2 regions of the Mesorhizobium sp. WSM4822 genome follow, and region 1 is predicted to be linked to the other one. Evidence: predicted binding sites of a transcription regulator. Region 1 holds the regulator's gene; the other holds the start of a gene.
The links. The regulator LexA, encoded in region 1, represses DNA repair genes until DNA is damaged. The targets are predictions, from matches to a motif close to TGTTCNNNNTGTGTTCNG.

Region 1 (10,762 bases):
CTTGCGGGCATCGTCGGTAAGCAGAAGGGCCGCCTTGTCGTCGATCGGCAGGGGGCGCGTGGCGAACAGGAAGGCCGCGCCATCGACGAGCTCGACCAGCGTCTTGGCGCGGTCCTTCAAGCCGGGAAGCGCTGCCAGCAACTGCGCCTTGGTGCTGTCGTTCAGGCGCGCGGCGATCGCCGGGCCACCTTCGAGATAGGGCAGGGTAGCGATGAAGATGTCGAACAGTTGGGCATCGCTCATGCGGCGCATATGCGCGCCGTTGATCGCCTCCAGCTTGGCGAAGTCGAAGCGCGCCGCGCCCTTGTTGACATCGCCGATATCGAACCAGGAAATCATATTCTTGATCGACATGATCTCGTCGTCGCCATGGCTCCAGCCAAGGCGCGCCAGGTAATTGAGCAGCGCCTCCGGCAGGTAGCCCATGGCGCGATAGGCCTCGACGCCAAGCGCGCCGTGCCGCTTCGACAGCTTGGCGCCATCGGCGCCGTGGATCAGCGGGATATGCGACATGGACGGCACGTTCCAGCCCATGGCGTTGTAGATCACGGTCTGGCGAGCGGCGTTGGTCAGATGATCGTCGCCGCGAATGATATGGGTGACTCCCATATCATGATCATCGACGACGACGGCATGCATGTAAGTGGGATTGCCGTCAGAACGCAGGATGATGAAGTCATCGAGATCCTTATTGGGAAAGCGCACCTCGCCCTGGACACGGTCATGGACGATGGTCTCGCCTTCGGTCGGCGCCTTGATACGAATGGCGCCCTTGACGCCTGCGGGCGCCTCAGAGGGGTCGCGGTCGCGCCAGCGGCCGTCATAGCGGGGCGGCAGCCCCTTGGCTCTGGCAGCCTCGCGCATGGCCTCCAGTTCGGCCGGCGTGGCATAGCAATAATACGCCTTGCCCATGCGCACCAGCTCCTCAGCCACCTCGCGGTGGCGCGGCGCACGCTCGAACTGCGACACCGGCTCGCCGTCCCAGCTCAGGCCAAGCCAGGAAAGCCCGTCGAGGATGGCAGCCGTCGCGGCTTCATTGGAGCGTTCGCGGTCGGTGTCCTCAATGCGCAGCAGCATCGTGCCGCCAGTGTGCTTCGCATACAGCCAGTTGAACAGCGCCGTGCGCGCGCCGCCTATGTGCAGATAGCCGGTGGGCGAAGGGGCAAAACGGGTGACGACCTTGTCGGACATGGAACTCTCGGAAACCATCTGAAGCGGGGTGCGGTTGCGCGGGCTTTCGCGCGCCCGGCGTTCATGTAGCATAGGGTGTCGAGGGCGCAAGGGGCAGACCCGATGGCTGGACGAGGCTGGGGCTCGGATCAGGGCGAGGACGCTGCCATCGGCGTCAGCGAACGGTCCCTGTTTGCGCCTCGGCCAGCCCCATTACCGCCGCCATCGCCCCTTGTGCCGGATCCCGGCAAGGCGCCCTTGCAAGCGGATGTCGCCGCCTCTGTTCCTGTTGCCGAAACCGGCAGGATCGTTCGCGTGCGCCGGCAAATCAGCCTGACATCACTGCCTCGCCTGCGCCACAGCGTGAACACGGCGGCGAGCCTGGAACTCGACCGGGGCGTGGCCTTCCTGCTGGTGCCGGTCTGCCTGGCGATCGGAGCGATCGGCTATTTTTCGCTGACGGCTGAACCCGACTTTGCGAGACCTGTCGCGGTTGTCATCTTGACGGGGATCTGTGCGCTGGTCTCGCGCTCATGGCCAAAGACCCATCTGTGTTTCATGGCGGCGCTTTTGTGCGCCCTAGGACTGCTTGCTGCCAAGGTCGAGACGTGGCGTGCGGGCACACAAATGTTGGGCTCGGAAATCTCGACGCAGGTGACCGGCCGCGTCGTCTCGCTCGACCGGATGGAAACTGGCCGCATCCGGCTGACCATCGACGTGACATCGACCGCAAGACCGAAACTGCGCTATGCGCCGGAACGGGTGCGGCTTTCGGCACGCAAGATCCCGGCTGACGTGACCGCAGGCTCCCTCATCACTGGATATGCCAAGCTTTTGCCGCCGACCGGGCCGGTGCGGCCGGACAGCTATGATTTCTCCTTCGACAGCTATTTTGCCGGCATCGGCGGCAGCGGGTTCTTTCTCGGCAACCCCAAGCTTGTCGTCAGCGATGATGGCGACATGCCGCTGCCGGCCCGAATTTCCTCTAGCGTGGAAAATGCCCGCGAGGCCATCGCCGACCATATCAGGGCGAGCGTCGGCGGCGCCGAAGGCGAGATCGCCGCGGCGCTGATCGTCGGCGTGCGCGCCGGCATTCCCGATGACATCAATGAGGCGATGCGACGTACCGGCATCTACCACATCATCTCGATTTCGGGACTGCACATGGCGCTGGTCGCAGGCACCATCATGGGCTTGCTGCGCGGCGCCTTCGCCTTGTTTCCCGACTTTTCCGCGCGTCGCCCGGTCAAGAAGTATGCCGCCTTCGCCGCACTGTTCTCGATCGCGGCCTATCTCATCATCTCTGGAGTCGTCGTTGCCGCCGAGCGCAGCTTCATCATGCTGGCGGTGATGCTGATTGCCGTGCTGTTCGATCGAGCAGCACTCACCATGCGCAATCTGGCGATCTCGGCGATCGCCGTCATCGTGGTGTCGCCGCATGAGGTGGTCGGCCCGAGTTTTCAGATGTCGTTCGCCGCGACCGCGGCTCTGGTCGGCGCCTATGCCGGCTGGGCCGATCACCGCGCGGGAAAAGCAAGACCGCCGCCCCCAAAGCGATCCATGCCCGGTTTCCTGACGCGAAAGTTCGTGCTCGCGGCAACCGGCCTTGCCATGACCTCCATCATCGCCGGCAGCGCCACGACGCTGTTTGCCATCTGGCATTTTCAGCGTGTGTCGCCGCTCAGCCTGTTCGCCAATCTGGCGGTTATGCCGATCGTCACCGTGGTCATGTTCCTGGCTGTCGCAAGCGCGCTGCTGATGCCTTTCGGATTGGATTGGCCGGCCCTCTACCTGATGGGCAAGGGTCTGACGGTGATGATCGCCATATCGGGTTGGATCTCCGAACGTTCGCCTGTCGATGGGGTTGGGCTGATTTCGCAGCAATCTGTCCTGCTGGTGACAATTGCCCTGGTCATCGCGACGATGGCGACAACTTGGCTGCGGCTCGCTGCTCTGCCATTCGCGCTGGCAGGCTTGCTGACCGTCTCGGATACGCGCACGCCGGATGTGCTGATCTCGGAAGACGCCCGGCTGGTGGCGTTGCCGATCGGTGGCGGCGAGCTTGCCGTCAGCCGGGAACGGCCGAACGAATTCACCGTCGACAACTGGAAACGCGCCCTGACATCAGAAACCATCGTCGTGCCAGAGGTGTTCGACAAGAGCGATGGGCAATTCGACGTCGCGGACGCCGTTGAGCTACCGCCGGGATCGCCGTTCTATTGCTCCTCAGGCGTTTGCGTGGCCAGGCATATGTCCGGTGCGATCATTGCCTATGTCGAGGACCGCAAGGACACCTGGAAAGCCTGCGGCTTCGCCGAGCTGATCGTCATCAATGACGCCACCGCCTATGACGCCTGTCACAATCCGCTGGTTCTCGTCATCACCAAGCGGCAACTGGCTCGCAAAGGCAGTGCCGCGGTCTTCTTCGATCGCCAATCGGCGACCACGCCGGCGACAATCAGCTTCGCGGTGAACAGCCCATATCGGCCCTGGCACACGCAACGCAAATACTCTCGTGAGGCGAGGGGGCTGGCACCCTTCAAGAAACCCGAGAAGCCAGCGGCCAACCCGCAGCCGCCTCAGTAGCGGCGGATGAGGCCGACGAGCTTGCCTTGCACCTTGACCCTGTCTGGGCCGAAAATACGGGTTTCATAGGCCGGATTGGCGGCTTCGAGAGCGATCGAAGCGCCCTTGCGGCGGAACCGCTTCAGCGTCGCTTCCTCTTCATCGACCAGCGCCACGATGATCTCGCCGGGGTTCGCCGTGTCGGCATTGCGGATGATGACGGTGTCGCCGTCGAAGATACCGGCCTCGATCATCGAGTCGCCCTTAACCTCCAGCGCATAGTGGGCGCCGCCCATGATCATGTCCGGCGGCACCGAGATCGAATGCGTCTGATGCTGGATGGCATCGATCGGCACACCGGCGGCGATACGGCCCATCACCGGTATCGACACGGCGGAGACCGCATCGTCATCATTGCCGGGCGAGGGCATCCGCGAAGGCGCCGGCTTGATCTGCCGGCCAAGAGCACCACCCTGACCGAGACTGCCCTGGATGACGCTTGGCGAAAACTTCTTTGCCGCGTTGAGGCCGGGCGCGATCGAGTCCGGCAATCGCAGCACTTCCAGCGCGCGTGCCCGGTTGGGCAACCGGCGAATAAAGCCGCGCTCCTCAAGTGCGGTGATCAGCCGATGAATCCCGGATTTGGAGGCAAGGTCGAGCGCCTCCTTCATCTCGTCGAAGGATGGCGGAATGCCGCTCTCCTTCAGGCGTTCATGGATGAACATCAGCAGTTCATGTTGCTTGCGTGTCAGCATGGCGGCCCCCAGATTACCTGAAACCAGAATCGAAAAACAAACCCAGAACAAACACTATCTGTTCCAGTTGTGTTCTGCAACCGTTTAAAGTTTAATGAATTTGTTAAGGCTGCTGAAATTATTTGGGCTTGCCAGCGGGTCGCAATCGACAGGCGCCAACCACGGCGATGCGCCTGCTCACATTGAAACCATTATGGTTAATGACCTGTGGCTCATCCTCAACCCGAGGCTTGGCATCATCTGCCGGCCGACCTCCACAAGGACGATATCAATCTTTGGGACGTTCGTTTGCCGTGAACGAAACGGAGCCAAAACGCCAACGTCTGTTGGCATTTGTGGCTGGAATTCAGCCTTCCGTCATCCGCCGGGCAGTGAGGGCGGCGACGGCAAATCGCGGAGATCGTTGCGTCAGGTAACGGCTTCCTTGACGGCGAAACGCTGGTCCTTCCATGCGCCCGTGCGCAGAATGTCTTCTAGCACTTGAACCGCCAGCCACACATCCTTGTAGCCGATATAGAGGGGCGTGAAGCCGAAACGGATGGTCGATGGCGCGCGAAAATCACCGATGACGCCGCGCTCGATCAGCGCCCGCATGATTTGATAGCCGTGATCGTGAAGGAACGACACCTGGCTGCCGCGCCTGGTCGCGTCGCGGGTGGTCTCCAGCGTGAGGCCATAGGCGCCGCACTTTGCTTCGACGAGCTGGATGAACAGTTCCGTCAGCGCGACGCTCTTTTTTCGCAATGCCGCCATGTCGACGTCGTTCCAGATGGCAAGCGCGCCTTTGAGCGCCCGCATCGACAGGACCGGCTGGGTGCCGCACAGAAAGCGGCGGATACCGGTGCCGGCAACATATCCCCGTTCGAAGGCAAAGGGCCGCGCATGGCCCCACCAGCCGCTGAGCGGCTGGCTGATATCGCCGTGATGGCGCTGCGCGGCATAGATGAAGGCCGGTGCGCCCGGACCGCCGTTGAGGTACTTGTAAGTGCAGCCGATGGCGAAATCGGCATTTGCGTGATCGAGCTCGACGGGCAGGGGGCCGGCGGTGTGGCATAGATCCCAGACGATCAGCGCTCCGGCCGCATGAGCCTTGCGCGTCAGCGCCGCCATGTCGCGCAGTTCACCCGATTTGTAGTTGACGTGGTTGACCAGCACCACCGCGACGTTTTCGTCGATCAGCTCTTCGATGGTGGGCGCGTCGACGCCCGCGAGGCGCAGCAGGACGCCGTCCCGTGTCGAGGCCACCCCTTCGGCGATGTACAGGTCGGTGGGGAAACTGTCACCCTCGGCGACAATGACCGACCGGCCCGGCCGCATCTTCAGCGCCGCATGCAGCACCTTGTAGATGTTGGTCGAGGTCGTGTCGCAGACGACGGTCTGGCCGGCCGCGGCTCCAATCAGGCGCCCGAGTTGATCGCCGAGTTCGATCGGCATCTCGAACCATCCGGCCGTATTCCAGGCTCGGATGAGGTCCTGGGCCCATTCCTGGGTTGCCGCCTGCTGCAGCTCGCCGAAAACGGCATGAGACGCTGCCCCCAGTGAATTGCCGTCGAGATAGATCACCCCCTCCGGCAGAATGAAACGGTCGCGCATGGCCCGCAGCGGATCCGTGGCATCCATCGCTTCGACTGCGGCGAGATCAGGAATTCCACTCATGGTCAGTCAGTCCCCGGTTGTTCGCGAAGGGTGTTCCGCCGCCGCGCGTCGCTGTTTTCATTTCGACGATGTCAGAGCCGGGTGCGGACCGTCCACAGCTCCGGGAACAGCACCACCTCGAGCATCTTCTTCAGATACGAAGCACCCGACGTGCCGCCGGTGCCGCGTTTCAGGCCGATGATGCGCTCCACCGTGGTGACGTGGTTGAAGCGCCAGCGGCGGAAATAATCCTCGAAGTCGACCAGCTTCTCTGCCAGTTCGTAGAACATCCAGTAGCGCTGCGGATCGCGATAGATCGTCTGCCAGGCGACCAGCACCTCTTCGTTCTCGGTTCGCGTCTCACGCCAGTCCGTGCGCCTGGCATCGGCACCGATGTCGAATCCGTTGCGCGCAAGCAGCAGCAGCGCTTCGTCGTAGAGCGATGGTTCGGTCAGGATCGCTTCCAGCTTTCCGCTCAGGTCGGGCCGGTGCTTGTGCGGCCCGAGCATTGCCAAGTTTCGGTTGCCGGCCATGAACTCGATGGCGCGATACTGCCAGGACTGAAAACCCGAGGACTGGCCCAGCGCGTCGCGGAACTCGGTGTATTCGCTCGGCGTCATCGTCCGCAGCACATCCCAGGCATTGTTCAACTGCTCGAAGATGCGAGCAACTCGCGACAGCATCTTGAAGCTCGGCTCGAGCCGGTCGGCGCGGATGGAACGGATCGCGGCTCCAATCTCGTGCAGAGCGAGCTTCATCCAGAGTTCGGAGGTCTGATGCTGGATGATGAACAGCATCTCGTCATGCGCCGATGACAGCGGCGTCTGGGCCTCCAGCACTTTCTCCAGGTGCAGGTAGTCGCTGTAGGACATGCGCTCCTTGAACGACATCTGGGCGCCTTCGGACGCCGGATCGTATAGCTCGCTCAATCGATTTTCTCCGTGCGCAGCCGGAAGCGCTGGATCTTGCCGGTCTGGGTCTTGGGCAGGGCGGCGATGAATTTTACCGATCGCGGATATTTATAGGGCGCGATCATTGCCTTGACATGGTCCTGCAGGCGCTTGGTGGTGAGGGCGTCGGGCGCGACGCCCTGCACCAGCACGACATGCGCCTCGACGATCTGGCCGCGCTCGGCGTCCTCGGCGCCAATGACAGCGCATTCGGCGACGTCCGGGTGCGCCAGCAGCGCCGCCTCGACCTCGGGACCGGCGATGTTGTAGCCGGCGCTGACGATCATGTCGTCGGAGCGTGCGGCGAAATGGAAGAAGCCGTCCTCGTCCTGCGTGAAGGTATCGCCGGTGAGGTTCCAGCCGTCGCGCACGTATTCCTTCTGCCTGTCATCGGCCATGTAGCGGCAGCCGGTCGGTCCGCGCACCGCAAGCCTGCCGGTCGCGCCGCGTGGCACCTCGCGCATCTTGTCATCGACGACGCGCGCCTCGTAGCCGCCCACCGGCTTTCCGGTCGACGCGGGCTTCATGTCGTCAAAACGGTTGGAGATGAAGATGTGCAGCATCTCGGTGGCTCCGATGCCGTCGAGGATCGGCTTTCCGGTCTTTTGTGTCCACTCTTCGAAAACCGGAGCAGGCAAGGTTTCGCCGGCCGAAACGGCGACGCGCAGCGACGACAGGTCGGCACCTTCATCCATGGCCTTCAGCATGGCGCGGTAGGCAGTCGGCGCGGTGAAAGAGATCGTCGCTTTGTAGGTCTCGATGATGTGGATCATGTTGGGTGGCGTCGCCTGCTCCAGCAGCGTCGCCGCCGCACCGAAGCGCAGCGGGAAGATGGCGAGCCCGCCGAGGCCGAAGGTGAAGGCCAGCGGCGGCGAGCCGACGAAGATGTCGTCCGGCGTCACCTCCAGAATTTCGCGGGCGTAGGCGTCGGCGATGATCAGCAGGTCGCGGTGGAAATGCATCGTCGCCTTCGGAACGCCTGTCGTGCCTGAAGTGAAGCCGAGCAACGCGACATCGTCGCGGCCGGTGTCGACGGCGGTGAACGTCACCGGCTTGTCGAGAGCGGCACGATCGAGTTCAGCATCATGGTTGGCGGTGCCGTCGAAACCGATGACCTGCTTGAGGAATGCGCTGTCCTTGGCGCAGGCGGTCATCTCGTCCATCAGCCTGGTGTCGCACAGCGCGACGGTGATCTCCGCCTTGTCGACGATCTTGGCGAGTTCGCCAGCGCGCAGCATCGGCATGGTGTTGACGACCACGGCGCCAACCTTGGTGGCGGCCAGCCAGCAGGCGACCATTGCGGGGTTGTTGGCCGAACGGATCAGCACCCGGTTGCCGGGCTCGACCCCATAATTCTCGACCAGCGCGTGGGCCAGCCTGTTCGTCCAGTCGGACAGTTCCTTGTAGGTGCGGCGGCGGCCATTGCCGATCAGCGCGGTGTGGTCGCCCAGGCCTTTCTCGACCAGCCTGTCGGTTAGTTCGACACCGGCGTTGAGGCGTTCGGGATAGTCGAAGCCGTCGAGCAGGATTTCAGGCCATTGCTCCGGCGGCGGCAGGTGATCGCGCGTGAACGTGTCGATATGCGCTGAAGGCCCAAGCATGTCGCCGCTCTCCTGTCTGCTGGACGGCCAGTGCGCGAGGCGCCTTGGCCGGATGTCGTGGATCCTAAGGTCCTGCTCTGAGGAGGCTTCGTACTGCCCATCGCACCTGCTGAGATGCGCCCAGAAAGGGTGAACATCTGCAGGTTTGGGCAGCACAGCAGACCTCCCATTGTCGGCTGTTCGTACGGGCAGGATCGCACCAGTCGAAATTTGTTTCAAGCCTAAAATGTTTTTGCCCTGGAGCATTGACGCATGGCGTGGCGGTGGCCATTGCTAGCGGAACAGCGATGCCGTTTTTGGGGAAGGGCGCAGATGTTCGAACGTCACATCGTCGATTGGGATGATGCCTATGCCAACGGTGCGAATATCGCCGGCAGCGACCGATGGCCGGCCGCGTGGGTGGAGCCTGCGCAAGCGTTTCGTGACGCACTCTCGGCGCAGGGCCGGGCACGGCTCGACATCACCTATGGCGATGGGCGACGCAATCGGCTCGATCTCTTCCTCCCCAGCGCCACGCCCAAAGGGTTGGTGGTGTTCATCCATGGCGGTTACTGGAAGGCGTTCGACAAGAGTTTCTGGTCGCATCTCGCCAATGGTGCGGTCAGCAGCGGCTTTGCCGTGGCGATGCCGTCCTACACGCTGTGCCCGGACTTACGCATCGCCGGCATCGTCCAGGAGATCGGCGTGGCGATCGGCAAGGCGGCGGCAATGGTCGACGGGCCGCTGATGCTGACCGGACATTCGGCCGGCGGCCATCTTGCCAGCCGGATGGTGACGACAACCACGCCTCTGGCGGACGATGTGGCGCGGCGCGTGCGCCATGTCGTTTCGATTTCGGGTGTCCACGATCTGCGTCCGATCATGCGCACCGAGATGAACGCGACTCTGGCCATCGACGAAGATGAGGCGCTGGCTGAAAGCCCGGCGCTGCTGCGGCCCAGGGATGGTGCCCGCATCACCTGTTGGGCCGGTGGTGGCGAGCGCGCCGAGTTCCTGCGTCAGAACGCCTTGCTTGCCAACATCTGGACGGGCCTCGGTGCTGCAACCAGCACCGTGGTCGAGCCCGACCGGCATCATTTCAGCATTGTCGACGGCCTTGCCGATCCGGCCCACCCACTGAGCCGCGCCTTGATATCGGGCTAGCACCGAGATCATTTTCCATTTTTTATTAATGGTTTGTCTTGTTCTGCTTCAGCGCAGCATCAGTACGCCGCAGGCCTCGCCAGCAGCTGCTGCGGGGGCAAACGGCGCCCGCACGATCAGCCCGTTGGCGTCGGCCAGCATTCTCAGCATCGAGGAATCCTGGATACCGAACGGCGTCGCCACCAGCACGCCGTCATCTTCCCTGACCACGGCTCGGACGTAGTCCTGGCGCAAATCATTGGCCGGCATTGCGGCGCCCAACCGTGCCGGACGTATGTCCTGGCGATGATTGCGGCCGCCGAGCCGCGCCAGCAGCGGCTTCAGGAACAACTGCGAGCAGACCAGGCTTGCCACCGGATTGCCGGGCAGGCCGATGCACCTGATATCGCCGAGGCGGCCGAACATCAGCGGCTTGCCGGGGCGCATGGCGATCTTCCAGAAGCCGAGCGTCATGCCTTCGCCGGTCAGCACGTCGTGGATCAGGTCGTGATCGCCGACCGAGGCGCCACCAAGCGTCACGATGACATCCGCACCGGCCGCGACCGCTTTTTGCACCAGTTCGGCGATAGCCTCCTTGCGATCGGCGGCAATGCCGAGATCGAGCGCGCGGGCGCCGACCGAGTGTGCGGTGGCGGCGACGCCATAGGCATTCGATGAGATGATCTGGTCCGGGCCGAGATCACTGCCGGGCGGCAGCAATTCGTCGCCGGTGGCGATAATGGCGACCAGCGGCCGTTTCACCACGCTGACCCGAGGATGGTTGGCCGATGCTGCCAGCGACAGTGCCGCCGGGTCGAGCAAGCGGCCTTTTTCCAGCAGCATGTCGCCTGTTGAAAAATCGAGCCCGATGCGGCGGATATTGCGCCATTGCGCCGTTGGCTCGGTCACTTCGATTTCGCCGCCGCCGAGGTCGCGGACATTCTCCTGGATGACGATGGTGTCG
Region 2 (10,762 bases), on a different contig from region 1:
CGAGCTTGACGTGGCCTTCGCCGGCATAGCCGAACATCTGCGCGGCGGCCAGCGTCAGCATCGGCCGCAGCCGTTTGCCGCCGGACGAGATCAGATGGTTGGCGACCTCCGGGATCATCTCGACGTCGGAGCCGGCCTTGGACAGGATCAATTCATTGACGCGCCCCATATCGGCCGCTGTCAGATCGATCAGATCCTTGATGGAGGCGGGCTCCCGCTTCCCGTTTTCAATGTTGAGAACGACACCCACGACAATCACTCCCGTCTTGGTATAGAGCGTGCGACGGCACCCTTAGTCCCTGCATGGACTCTAGGGCGGCGGACATGGCCACGGCAAGTGGCGAATTGGCGCGGCGTCGATGACGGAATGTCAACGACCACAGAGGGAACGGGGCTCTGCCTCGGAATCCCCTGCCCGTTTACATCAATAGCGCAAACTGCGAGTTTCATACGATGATAGAACTTGTCCGCACCAACGATGCCGTGATCATCTCCTTTGTGGAATCGCTGATGCGCGACGCCGGCATCGCCTGCTTTGTCGCCGATCAGAATATGAGCATTCTCGAAGGATCGATCGGTCTTTTGCAGAAACGCGTCATGGTCGACGCCGACCAGGCCGACGCGGCACGGCGCATCCTCAGGGATGCCGGCATCGCCAACGAGATCCGCGGAAAATAATGCCCGCCGCGCCCGCCGCCCTTGTTCCGGACACGCCGGCCCATACGGTCGACGCCTTCCATCGCGGCCGGTTCTGGCTCGTCCAGCCCAAGCAGGGCGGCCATCGCGCCGGCATGGATGCGATGATGCTGGCGGCATCCGTGCCATCGACCTTTAGCGGGCGCCTGGCCGATTTCGGCGCCGGAGCCGGAGCTACCGGACTGGCGGTGCTGTCACGCTGCCCGGCGGCAGAGGCGGTGCTTGTCGAACGCGCGCCGGAAATGGCGGCCTTCGCGGCGGCGACGCTTGCCCATCCCGGCAATGCCCATCTCAGCGATCGCGCCTCCGTGCTGGTCGCCGATGTCACCGTATCGGGCCGGGCGCGGGCGGCCGCCGGCCTCGCCGACAACGACTTCGACTTCGTCATCATGAACCCGCCTTTCAATGCTTCCCGGGACCGCGCCACATCGGATCGCCTGCGAAAGGAAGCCCATGTCATGGAGGACGGGCTGTTCGGGAGCTGGATCAGAAGTGCGGCGGCGGTGGTGAGGCCGCGCGGCGGGCTCGCCGTAATCGCCCGGCCCGAACAGCTCGGCGCCATTCTCGATGCGATCGCCGGCCGCTTCGGCGATGCCGAGATGCTCGCCGTCCACCCTCGTCCCGATGCGGCGGCGATCCGCATCGTCGTGCGGGCAGCGCTCGGGGCACGGGGAAAGCTTGCCATCCGCCCGCCCCTAATGCTCCACACGCAGTCAGGCAACGGCCCCGACGAGCGCAGCGAAATGATCACCAACGGCCTCGCCTCGCTGTTCGGAGATTGAGCTATTCTGCCCGGCGACATTGCCGTTGGCCGGGAAATCCCTACATGCCTGCAACCCACCGACCGGAGACCGCGCCCTCGTGAAACGCCTTATCAACCGCCTGCTGCCGAAATCCTGGCGCTCCACCGTCGTCACCATTCCGGTCATCCGGCTGCACGGCACCATCATGGCAGGCGGTGGCCAGTTTCGGCCGAGCCTGTCGCTGGCTTCCACCGCCGGCCTCATCGAGAAGGCGTTCTCCTACGACGCGCCGGCGGTCGCCATCTCGATCAATTCGCCGGGCGGCTCGCCGGTGCAGTCTCGGCTGATCTTCAAGCGCATCCGTGACCTGGCCACGGAAAAGAACAAAAAGGTACTGGTCTTCGTCGAGGATGTCGCGGCGTCGGGCGGCTACATGATCGCGGTCGCCGGTGACGAGATCTTCGCCGATCCGTCCTCCATCGTCGGGTCGATCGGCGTCGTCTCAGCTTCGTTTGGCTTCCCGGAACTGATGAAGAAGATCGGAATCGAACGACGTGTCCACACTGCCGGCCAGAACAAGGCGGTGCTCGATCCGTTCAAGCCCGAGAAGAAGGAAGATGTCGAGCGGCTGAAGGCGCTGCAGCTCGAGGTGCACGCAACCTTCATCGACCTCGTCAAGGAGCGGCGCGGCACGAAACTGAAGGACGACCCGGACCTGTTCACCGGCCTGTTCTGGACAGGCATCAAGGGCCTCGAACTCGGTCTGGTCGATGCGCTCGGCGACATGCGAACGGTGCTCAAGACCCGTTTCGGGGCGAAAACGCAGCTCAGGCTGATCACGACGCCGCGCGGTTTCCTTAGCCGCTTCGGTCTGTTCGGCTCAAGCAAGGGCTTTTCAGCGCCCGATATTGCCGCGGCTGCCGCCAGCGGCGTGATCGATGCGGCGGAAGAGCGCGCATTGTGGTCTCGCTTCGGGCTTTGAAAACCCGGCAAAACCGTCTAGCATGAGAGCTTGAGTTTCATGCATGTCGTGTTCCCAAAAGCGGGTCGGCATGCATCAACCGACCCGACCGGCCGCCTTCGCCGGCCCAGCGTGGGAGGAGTTTTGGCATGCCGCAGATCATTTTCTTCGCCGTCGTTGGCGTTGCCGCTTATTTCGGCTACCGCACCTTCATTAGGGAAGCCGAGCGCGTGACCGCCAAGGTGCGGCGCACAGAAAAGCAGACGGCCAACGGCGCTATCGGCACTTTGATCAAGGATCCGAAGACCGGCGAATACCGGCTGGCCAAGGACTGAGCATCATCCCGCAGACGATTGTGGACACCGACATCGGGTCGCGTAGCTGGCATGCACACGCCAAAATCAATCTTGCGCTGCATGTCACCGGCAGGCGCCCTGACGGCTATCATCTGATCGAAAGCCTAGCGGTGTTCACGCGTTTTGGCGACAGGGTCGAAATCGCGCCCGCCGACAGCGATGAATTTACCGTGTCCGGCCGTTACGCTCCGGCCGTTCCTCTCGACGCCAGCAATCTGGTGCTCAAGGCGCGCGATGCCCTGCGGCAGACAGCCGGGCACGAGAGAACACCGCCGGTCGCTATCCGGCTGGAGAAGAACCTGCCGGTTGCCTCCGGCGTCGGCGGCGGTTCGAGCGACGCGGCGACCGTGCTGCGCGGGCTGGTGGAGACATGGGCGCTGGACATCGACGGCGCAGAGCTGGCGCGGATCGGCCTTTCGCTTGGCGCCGATGTGCCGATGTGCCTGGCGGCAAAGCCGCTGGTAGCGCGCGGCATCGGGGATGAACTGTCGATGGTGCCGGATTTTTCGGCGCTTGGCCTGGTGCTGGTCAATCCAGGCACCCCGGTGTCGACGGCGGATGTCTTTGCAGCGCTTTCCCGGCGCGACAATGAGGCCTTGCCGCCGCTGCCGCGCGGCATCGATTTTCACAGCCTGCGCAACTGGCTGGAGATTACTCGCAACGATCTCGAGCCCGCGGCGCTGGCGATGCAGCCCGCCATCGGCAGGGCGCTTTCCTGGCTGAACAAGGCCGGATCGGGTTTTTCACGGATGTCCGGGTCCGGCGCCACCTGCTTCGGCCTGTTCGAGACCGGCAATGTCGCCAAGCGTGCCGCTGCCGAGATCCGCGGCCGCCAGCCCGACTGGTTCGTCGCGGCGACGCGCACCATCGCATCGGAGGGCGCAGATGGCCAGAATTGACGAGAGCCGCTCCTTCATTCCCGTGCGCATCGCGGTGCTGACCGTTTCGGACACGCGCAGCCTCGCCGACGACAAATCCGGCCAGACGTTGGCCGACCGCATCGCCGAGGCCGGCCATCTGCTGGCGGCCCGCGATATCGTCACCGACGACCGCGAGAAAATCCGCGACACGGTTCTGGCGTGGTCACAGGACAAGAATATCGATGTCGTCATCACCACCGGCGGCACCGGCTTCACAGGCCGTGACGTGACGCCGGACGCGCTGGAGCCGATCTTCGAAAAGCGCATGGATGGCTTTTCGGAAGTGTTCCACCGGATTTCCTACGACAAGATCGGCACCTCGACGATCCAGAGCCGGGCGACCGGCGGCCTCGTCAACGCCACCTTCGTCTTCGTGCTGCCGGGTTCGCCAGGCGCCTGCAAGGACGCGTGGGACGGCATCCTGAAAGCGCAGCTCGACTACCGGCACATGCCATGCAACTTCGTCGAGATCATGCCGCGCCTGGACGAGCATTTGCGGCGCGGCAAATCGGCTCCGTAAAAGCCGAGGCAAAGCGCCGGTTCCACGCCGCGTTCGCCAGGCAAAACAGCACCGGCGCCTTTGAAACCCCATTCCAAACCGGACCTCGGAAAAGTACCTTGTCTGAAGGCGATCATCGCCGTTCACGACAAGGCAGCTACGATGACCGTGCACACCGGTGGGTGCCATTGCGGCAATATACGCCTTGAATTTTCAACCGAGCTCGAGCCACCGCAAACCGAAGTTCGCGCTTGCCAATGCTCGTTCTGTGTCAGACATGGTTCGCGCGCCGTTGCCGATCCGAATGGCAGACTGGTCATCTCGGTCAAGGACGAGACGCAATTGCGGAGATATCAGTTCGGGCTGAGGACGGCCGACTATCTGATCTGCCGGCGGTGCGGTGTCTACGTCGCCGCAATCGCCAGAGATGACGATGCAATCGCCAGAGATGACGATGCAAGGGCGATCGTCATCATCAACGCCCTGGACGACCGCGAGCGGTTCAACCAGGAGCCGGTCCGCGTTGACTTCGATACGGAAAACAGGGCGCAGCGCCAAGCCAGACGCCGCACACACTGGACACCTGTCGAGATGAGCTTCGGATAGGCAGCTCTCAGCGGATAACCGGCTCGCCATGAAACCGTCGGCGCGACGGCGGCGATACGCCGAAGCCGACTTCCATCATCAGTCGCGGCGTGCGTGCCGGCACGGTGCCCATATGAAAGCCAAAGGGGTCCTCGACGAAGCCGTGACCGGCCTCGCCGGTCAGCGTCACCGGGCTCTGCTGGCCATAGACATCCAGAACCTGTTGCGCGGGATGACCGACCAGAAGGGTAAGCTGGTGCTTGAGGCTGCGGCGCTTGTGGCTGCCCCTGACATAGACATGCGGACCGGTGTCGGCGTCGACCGGCTTGAGGTAGAAGAAGAATTTCAGCATGCGCCAATCATCGAGGTCGAAATGATACTTGCCGAGCGAGGCGAGGTTCTTGTCGGCATCGGAAGCGGCACCCGTGGGAAAGCTCCACCAGACGCGTGTCGTGATCAGTTTCGCCTGGCCGCCGAGATAGTGCGCGGCAATATCCAGAAGCAGCGGATCGCGCTGGATGGCAAGCGCCGCCGGGCAGTCGAGGATGCGCTCGAAAAAATGCCCGCTGAGCAGCGAGCGGCCAAGGCGTTTCTCGGCCTCGGCATGTTCCCCCGGCATGAATTCGAGACGGCGGTCGAAATTGCCGAAGCAAGGCGTGCGCCCGGCGAAGTCGGCGACCTCTTCATGGATATCGGGCGGCAGGACCAGGCCTGAGAACAGCCCGTCGGAGCGCAACGCATCGACGACCGCTCCCCGTTCGACACCGGCAAACATCGTATCCCCGGCATTGGCGACCGGGCGGGCGCGTTTTGCGCCCAGCCAATGCATGCGGCGTCCGGGCATTGTGCGCGCCAACACGAACATCGGCAGCCAGGCAGGGTTCTCCCGCAGGTCCGTCAGATAGGTTGGAATACGTACGGCGATGCGCCGCAGCAGGCTGCCGTTGCGCGCAATGGCCTCGAGACTGGCCGCGCCGGATGTGTCGGGGGTTGAAAGCTTCATTGGGTCCTCGGCTATGAGAGCACCACCGATGCCGCATCGGTGCTCGCCTCTCGGCATGTCCAAACCCAATTCCCGCTCGAACGGAAGCTAACCCCGCGTCAGATTTTGTGCAATGCACAATGACCTGAGCAACTGCAAAAATCACGTCGACGAGCGGCGCTCCTGCTTGGCCGGCGCCATCCAGATCTCCGCGTCGAGCCGCTTCGTCGCGAGGCCACGGGCGATGGCCTCGGCACTGCCGGCGCTCTTTGCCGCGGCAGCCGCCTGACGCTTGCTGATCAGCAAGCCGTCGGCCAAGGCGCGGTTTCCCGAAAAGACCCGGGCCAGGAATGGCGTGCGACTGGCTCGCGTGCGCGAAAACCGTGCCGCCATGGTCTGCCTGGCCGTGTGGGCGACAACTTCATCGATCCAGCCCTCCACCAGCCGCGCGCCCGGCTCCAGGAGCAGCAACCAATCCCCCTTGGCCTGGCGGATGCCGGCAGCGACACCGCCCGTCACGTACTGACAGCCGGCATGCTCGGCCACATGATGCGTCTGATCGGTAGAGCCTGTGTCGCAAACGATGACTTCACGCACCACGCCTTCGACCGCGCCGCCAATCAGCGAGGCGAGCGTGCGGGCTAGGCCCTCCTCGTCATTGCGGGTTTCGATGAGAACACTGAGCATCCTTAGCCGAATAGCGGAAAGCGCCGGACAGCGCCAGTTTTTGCATCGCACCATAGAAAGTTCTTGCTTTGTTCTATTCAACGAAATAGGAATAATTTCATGAGCAGAGCGATTCGACACAACATGGACAGTCCCTGGGAGCGGGCGAAGATGGAACAGATCGTGCGCGCCGACATTGCGGCTTTCGGAGCAGGAAGAGCCGAGATGGCCAACGCGATGGTCGAGCAGAGCGGCCTGCGTGTCCGCCCGGACCGCAACCGCGGCAGGTCAGCGGGCATCAATCCGTCCGGCCGGTTCGAGCCGGTCAGCCGGCACGTGTTCGACGATGGCTGGAATTCGCTGGAGGAACTGCCACCCTTCAAGACCGAAGTGCAGGTCGAGAAGCCGCGCACAATCATCACCCGCAACGAATCGCCCGACATTTCCTTCGATCGTTCCATCAACCCCTATCGCGGCTGTGAGCATGGCTGCGTCTATTGCTTTGCCCGCCCGACGCACGCTTTCATGGGCCTGTCGCCGGGTCTGGATTTCGAATCGAAGTTGTTCGCCAAGCCTGATGCGGCGCGCTCGCTCGACAAGGAGCTTTCGAAAGACAGCTATCAGCCGCGCACCATCGCCATCGGCACCAACACCGACCCCTACCAGCCGATCGAGAAGCAATACCGGATCATGCGCGAAATCCTCGAAGTGCTGGAAGCGCGCGGCCATCCGGTCGGCATCGTGACAAAGTCCGCTCTGGTGACGCGCGACATCGATATCCTGTCGCGCATGGCCGAACGCGGGCTCGCCAAGGTGGCGCTGTCGGTGACGACGCTCGACCGTATGCTGGCGCGCACCATGGAGCCGCGCGCGTCGACACCGACCAAGCGGCTGGAAGCGATCCGGCAGCTTTCGGATGCCGGCATTCCGGCCTCGGTCATGGTGGCGCCGATCATTCCGGGCCTGACCGACCCGGAAATGGAACGCATCCTCGATTCGGCACGTGCGGCCGGCGCGCGCGAAGCCGGCTACGTGATCCTGCGCCTGCCATTGGAGGTCAGCCCGATCTTCAAGGATTGGCTGCTGCGTCATTATCCCGACCGCTACCGCCATGTGATGTCGCTGGTCCGGTCGATGCGTGACGGCAAGGACTACGATTCGGAATGGGGCAAACGCATGAAGGGCGCCGGTCCCTATGCCTGGCAGATCGGCCGGCGCTTCGAGATCACAGCCAAGCGGCTCGGCCTCAATGCCGAACGGCGCACGCTGCGGACCGACCAGTTCGTTGCCGCCGGGAAAGACCAGGTGCAGCTGACGCTGCTTTGAGAGACAATTCATCGCGGTGGTTTGATCCGTCGCGGCACCAGAATCCCGTCCGGCCTGCCCCGGCCTGCAGACGGTGCCCTCCCGGTCCGGCGCCCCACCCGACCCGGAGGGACTTGCGGAGAATCGGAGCCGATGCGAACCTCGCCGCAACATGGCTCGCGCGCGTTCTGATTCTCCGCCTCTCTTTGAGATCATCGAGAAGCCCGACTTCTCCTTCGAGACGAAGGCGATGGCGGAGGGGCTGTGGCCGGTTGCCGGGATGGACGAGGCCGGCCGTGGCCCCCTGGCCGGGCCGGTAGTCGCCGCGGCCGTGGTGCTCGATCCCGCCAACATTCCCGACGGCCTCGACGATTCCAAACGCCTCAGCCATCTGCAGCGTGAAGCCTTGTTCCTGCGAATTCTCGGCTCTGCGCAGGCGGTCTCAATGGCCTCCATCAGTGCCGAGGGTATCGACGGCAGCAACATCCTCAAGGCAAGCCTGGAAGCCATGCGCCGCGCCCTGGTAGGGCTGTCGGTCAGACCGAAGCTCGCCCTTGCCGATGGACGCGACGTGCCGCCTGGCCTGCCTTGTGAAGGGCGCGCGCTGATCAAGGGCGACCAGCGTTCGCAGTCGATCGCCGCCGCCTCGATCGTCGCCAAGGTGATGCGCGATCGCATGATGTGCGGCTGCGGCAACCATCACGACCGCTACGGCTTCGAAGTCCATATGGGCTACGCCACGCTTCGCCATCGCACGGCAATCGAGGCGCATGGCCCGGTGGCGCGGCTGCATCGCGTATCGTTTTCGCCGTTCAGACTGGGTGGCGCTGAAGTGGTTGAGGAAGAGAGCTTCGTCGGAATGGATAGCTGATCTCCCCCCTCGAGGGGGAGATGGCCGGCAGGCCAGAGGGGGTCGCCGCGCGTGAAGCGCCGACCTTATCTTTGCCGCAAAATGACGTCGCGCCCGGTCGAGCCGACCCCCTCTGTCGCCTTTGGCGACATCTCCCCCTCGAGGGGGGAGATTATCCCCGCCCACAACAAAAAAGCCGCCAGGTTGCCCGGGCGGCTTTCGATGATTGGCTAGAGGGACCCTCTAATTCAGCTTCGACTTCACGTCCGCAAGCGATGCCTTGAACAGATCGGCACCGGCCTTGGCGTCGATCTTGCCGGCAAGCAGCGCGCGCGCTGCCTCTACGGCGATGTCGACGGCGCTGGCGCGGACTTCGCTGATGGCGTCACGCTCGGCCTGGCCGATCTTCTGCTCGGCAAGCGCGGTGCGCCTGACAACATAGTCCTCGGTCTTCTTGTGCGCTTCGGCGGCAAGCAAGTCGGCTTCGCGCTTGGCGGCGGCGACGATGTCGGCGGCCTCCTGCTCGGCTTCCTTGCGCTTGCGCTGATACTGGCCAAGCAGTTGCTGGGCTTCCTCGCGCAGCCGGCGCGCTTCGTCGAGTTCGTTGCTGATCCTTTCGGCGCGGGCGTCGAGCGCCTTGGCGATCAGGCGAGGCACCTTGATGTAGACGGCAATGCCCAGGAAGATGACCAGGGCAACCGTGGCCCAGAGCGTCGCGAGAGATGTGGCGTCCATGATGCGCTCCTCACCGGGCCACGGATTTGACCGCGGCCGCGATCTCTGCCTTGCTGGCCTTGCCGCCAACCAGGGCTTCGACAATCGCCGAAGCGGTGTCCTCGGCGATGCTGCCGACTTCCTTCATGGCATTGGCCTTGATGGAAGAGATGCGGGCCTCGGCTTCGCCCAGCTTGGCGTCGAGCGCGGCCTCGACCTTCTTGCGAGCGGTGTCGGCCTCGGCCTTAGCCGCGTCGTTGGCCTGCTGGCCGATCGCGTTGGCCTTGGTCTTGGCTTCCGCCAGTTCCTGCTCGTAGGCAGCAACGGCAGCGTCGGCCTCGCCCTTCAACTTGGCCGCCTGATCGAGATCCTGCGTGATGCGATCGTTGCGGACATCGATGATGCCGCCGACGCGCGGCATCACAACCCGCTTCAGGAAGAGATAGAACAGCCCGAAGGTGATCGCCAGCCACAGAAGCTGCGACGGGAACGTCGCCGGATCGAATGGCGGAAACGTGCCATGCGCTTCAGCAGGCACACCGGTGCTGGAATGCGTGTCGCCTTCCGTAGCAGCGTGGCTGGTATCGGCTGATGGCGCGGACTCTTGCGCAAAGGCAGATGTCACGAACATGGACTATCCCCGAAATTCAGGCCCGCCGCTCGCGCGGCCGGCCTGTCCAATCTTCCCGAGTGCTCAGCCGAACAGGGCCAGAAGCGCGATGAGAAGCGAGAAGATGCCCAGAGCTTCGGTCACGGCGAAACCGAAGATCAGGCGGCCGAACTGGCCATCGGCAGCCGACGGGTTGCGCAGTGCGCCCGCGAGGTAGCTGCCGAAGATGTTGCCGAGGCCAATGCCCGCACCACCCATGCCCAGGCAAGCGATGCCGGCGCCGATGTACTTTGCTGCTTCTGCGTCCATTTGTTCAACTCCTTTGGATCTAAAATTCCGTTGCGATTCCATCCGGCGCCAATGTTGGAAATTCTTGGGCCGGAAACTTTTGGACCTAGTGCCCGGGGTGCAGGGCGTCGTTGAGATACATGCAGGTCAACACGGCAAAGACGTAGGCCTGCAGGAAGGCGACCAGCAGTTCCAGTGCCGTCAGCGCCACCGCCATCGCCAGAGGCAGGATCGAGCCGGCGACGCCGACCGCGCCGAGCGCGCTCAGGCTGACCACGAAGCCGGAAAACACTTTCAGCGTGATGTGGCCGGCGAGCATGTTGGCGAACAGACGAACCGAGAGGCTGACCGGGCGCGACACGAAGGAGATCACCTCGATCAGCACCACCAGTGGCAGCAGGAAGACCGGCACGCCATGCGGCACGAACAGTTTCAGGAAGCCAAAACCATGCTTCATGAAGCCGTAGACGACCACGGTTGCGATCACCAGCACGGCAAGGCCGAAGGTGACGATGATGTGGCTGGTGACGGTGAAGAAATACGGGAACAGGCCAAGCAGATTGGCGACGAGCACGAACATGAACAGC

Region 2: AC0L3E_RS11080 (PA0069 family radical SAM protein) is a predicted target of LexA. The motif match lies at 6,488-6,505, and genes of this name have one in related genera.

The regions. Positions count from the first base shown of each region.
Region 1 is NZ_JBVVQM010000015.1:13,287-24,048, forward strand. Features, by position in the region: gene gltX (glutamate--tRNA ligase) at 1-1,191, opposite strand, end outside; gene AC0L3E_RS28445 (ComEC/Rec2 family competence protein) at 1,294-3,756, shown strand; gene lexA (transcriptional repressor LexA) at 3,750-4,490, opposite strand; gene kynU (kynureninase) at 4,899-6,146, opposite strand; gene kynA (tryptophan 2,3-dioxygenase) at 6,218-7,054, opposite strand; gene AC0L3E_RS28465 (AMP-binding protein) at 7,051-8,676, opposite strand; gene AC0L3E_RS28470 (alpha/beta hydrolase) at 8,989-9,819, shown strand; gene AC0L3E_RS28475 (molybdopterin molybdotransferase MoeA) at 9,868-10,762, opposite strand, start outside.
Region 2 is NZ_JBVVQM010000004.1:74,781-85,542, reverse strand. Features, by position in the region: gene AC0L3E_RS11130 (polyprenyl synthetase family protein) at 1-250, opposite strand, end outside; gene AC0L3E_RS11125 (putative signal transducing protein) at 454-678, shown strand; gene AC0L3E_RS11120 (tRNA1(Val) (adenine(37)-N6)-methyltransferase) at 678-1,478, shown strand; gene AC0L3E_RS11115 (S49 family peptidase) at 1,558-2,421, shown strand; gene AC0L3E_RS11110 (hypothetical protein) at 2,550-2,735, shown strand; gene AC0L3E_RS11105 (4-(cytidine 5'-diphospho)-2-C-methyl-D-erythritol kinase) at 2,756-3,655, shown strand; gene moaB (molybdenum cofactor biosynthesis protein B) at 3,642-4,196, shown strand; gene AC0L3E_RS11095 (GFA family protein) at 4,338-4,781, shown strand; gene AC0L3E_RS11090 (hypothetical protein) at 4,789-5,763, opposite strand; gene AC0L3E_RS11085 (glycosyltransferase) at 5,905-6,429, opposite strand; gene AC0L3E_RS11080 (PA0069 family radical SAM protein) at 6,580-7,734, shown strand; gene AC0L3E_RS11075 (ribonuclease HII) at 7,886-8,584, shown strand; gene AC0L3E_RS11070 (F0F1 ATP synthase subunit B) at 8,807-9,298, opposite strand; gene AC0L3E_RS11065 (F0F1 ATP synthase subunit B) at 9,309-9,908, opposite strand; gene AC0L3E_RS11060 (F0F1 ATP synthase subunit C) at 9,972-10,196, opposite strand; gene AC0L3E_RS11055 (F0F1 ATP synthase subunit A) at 10,282-10,762, opposite strand, start outside.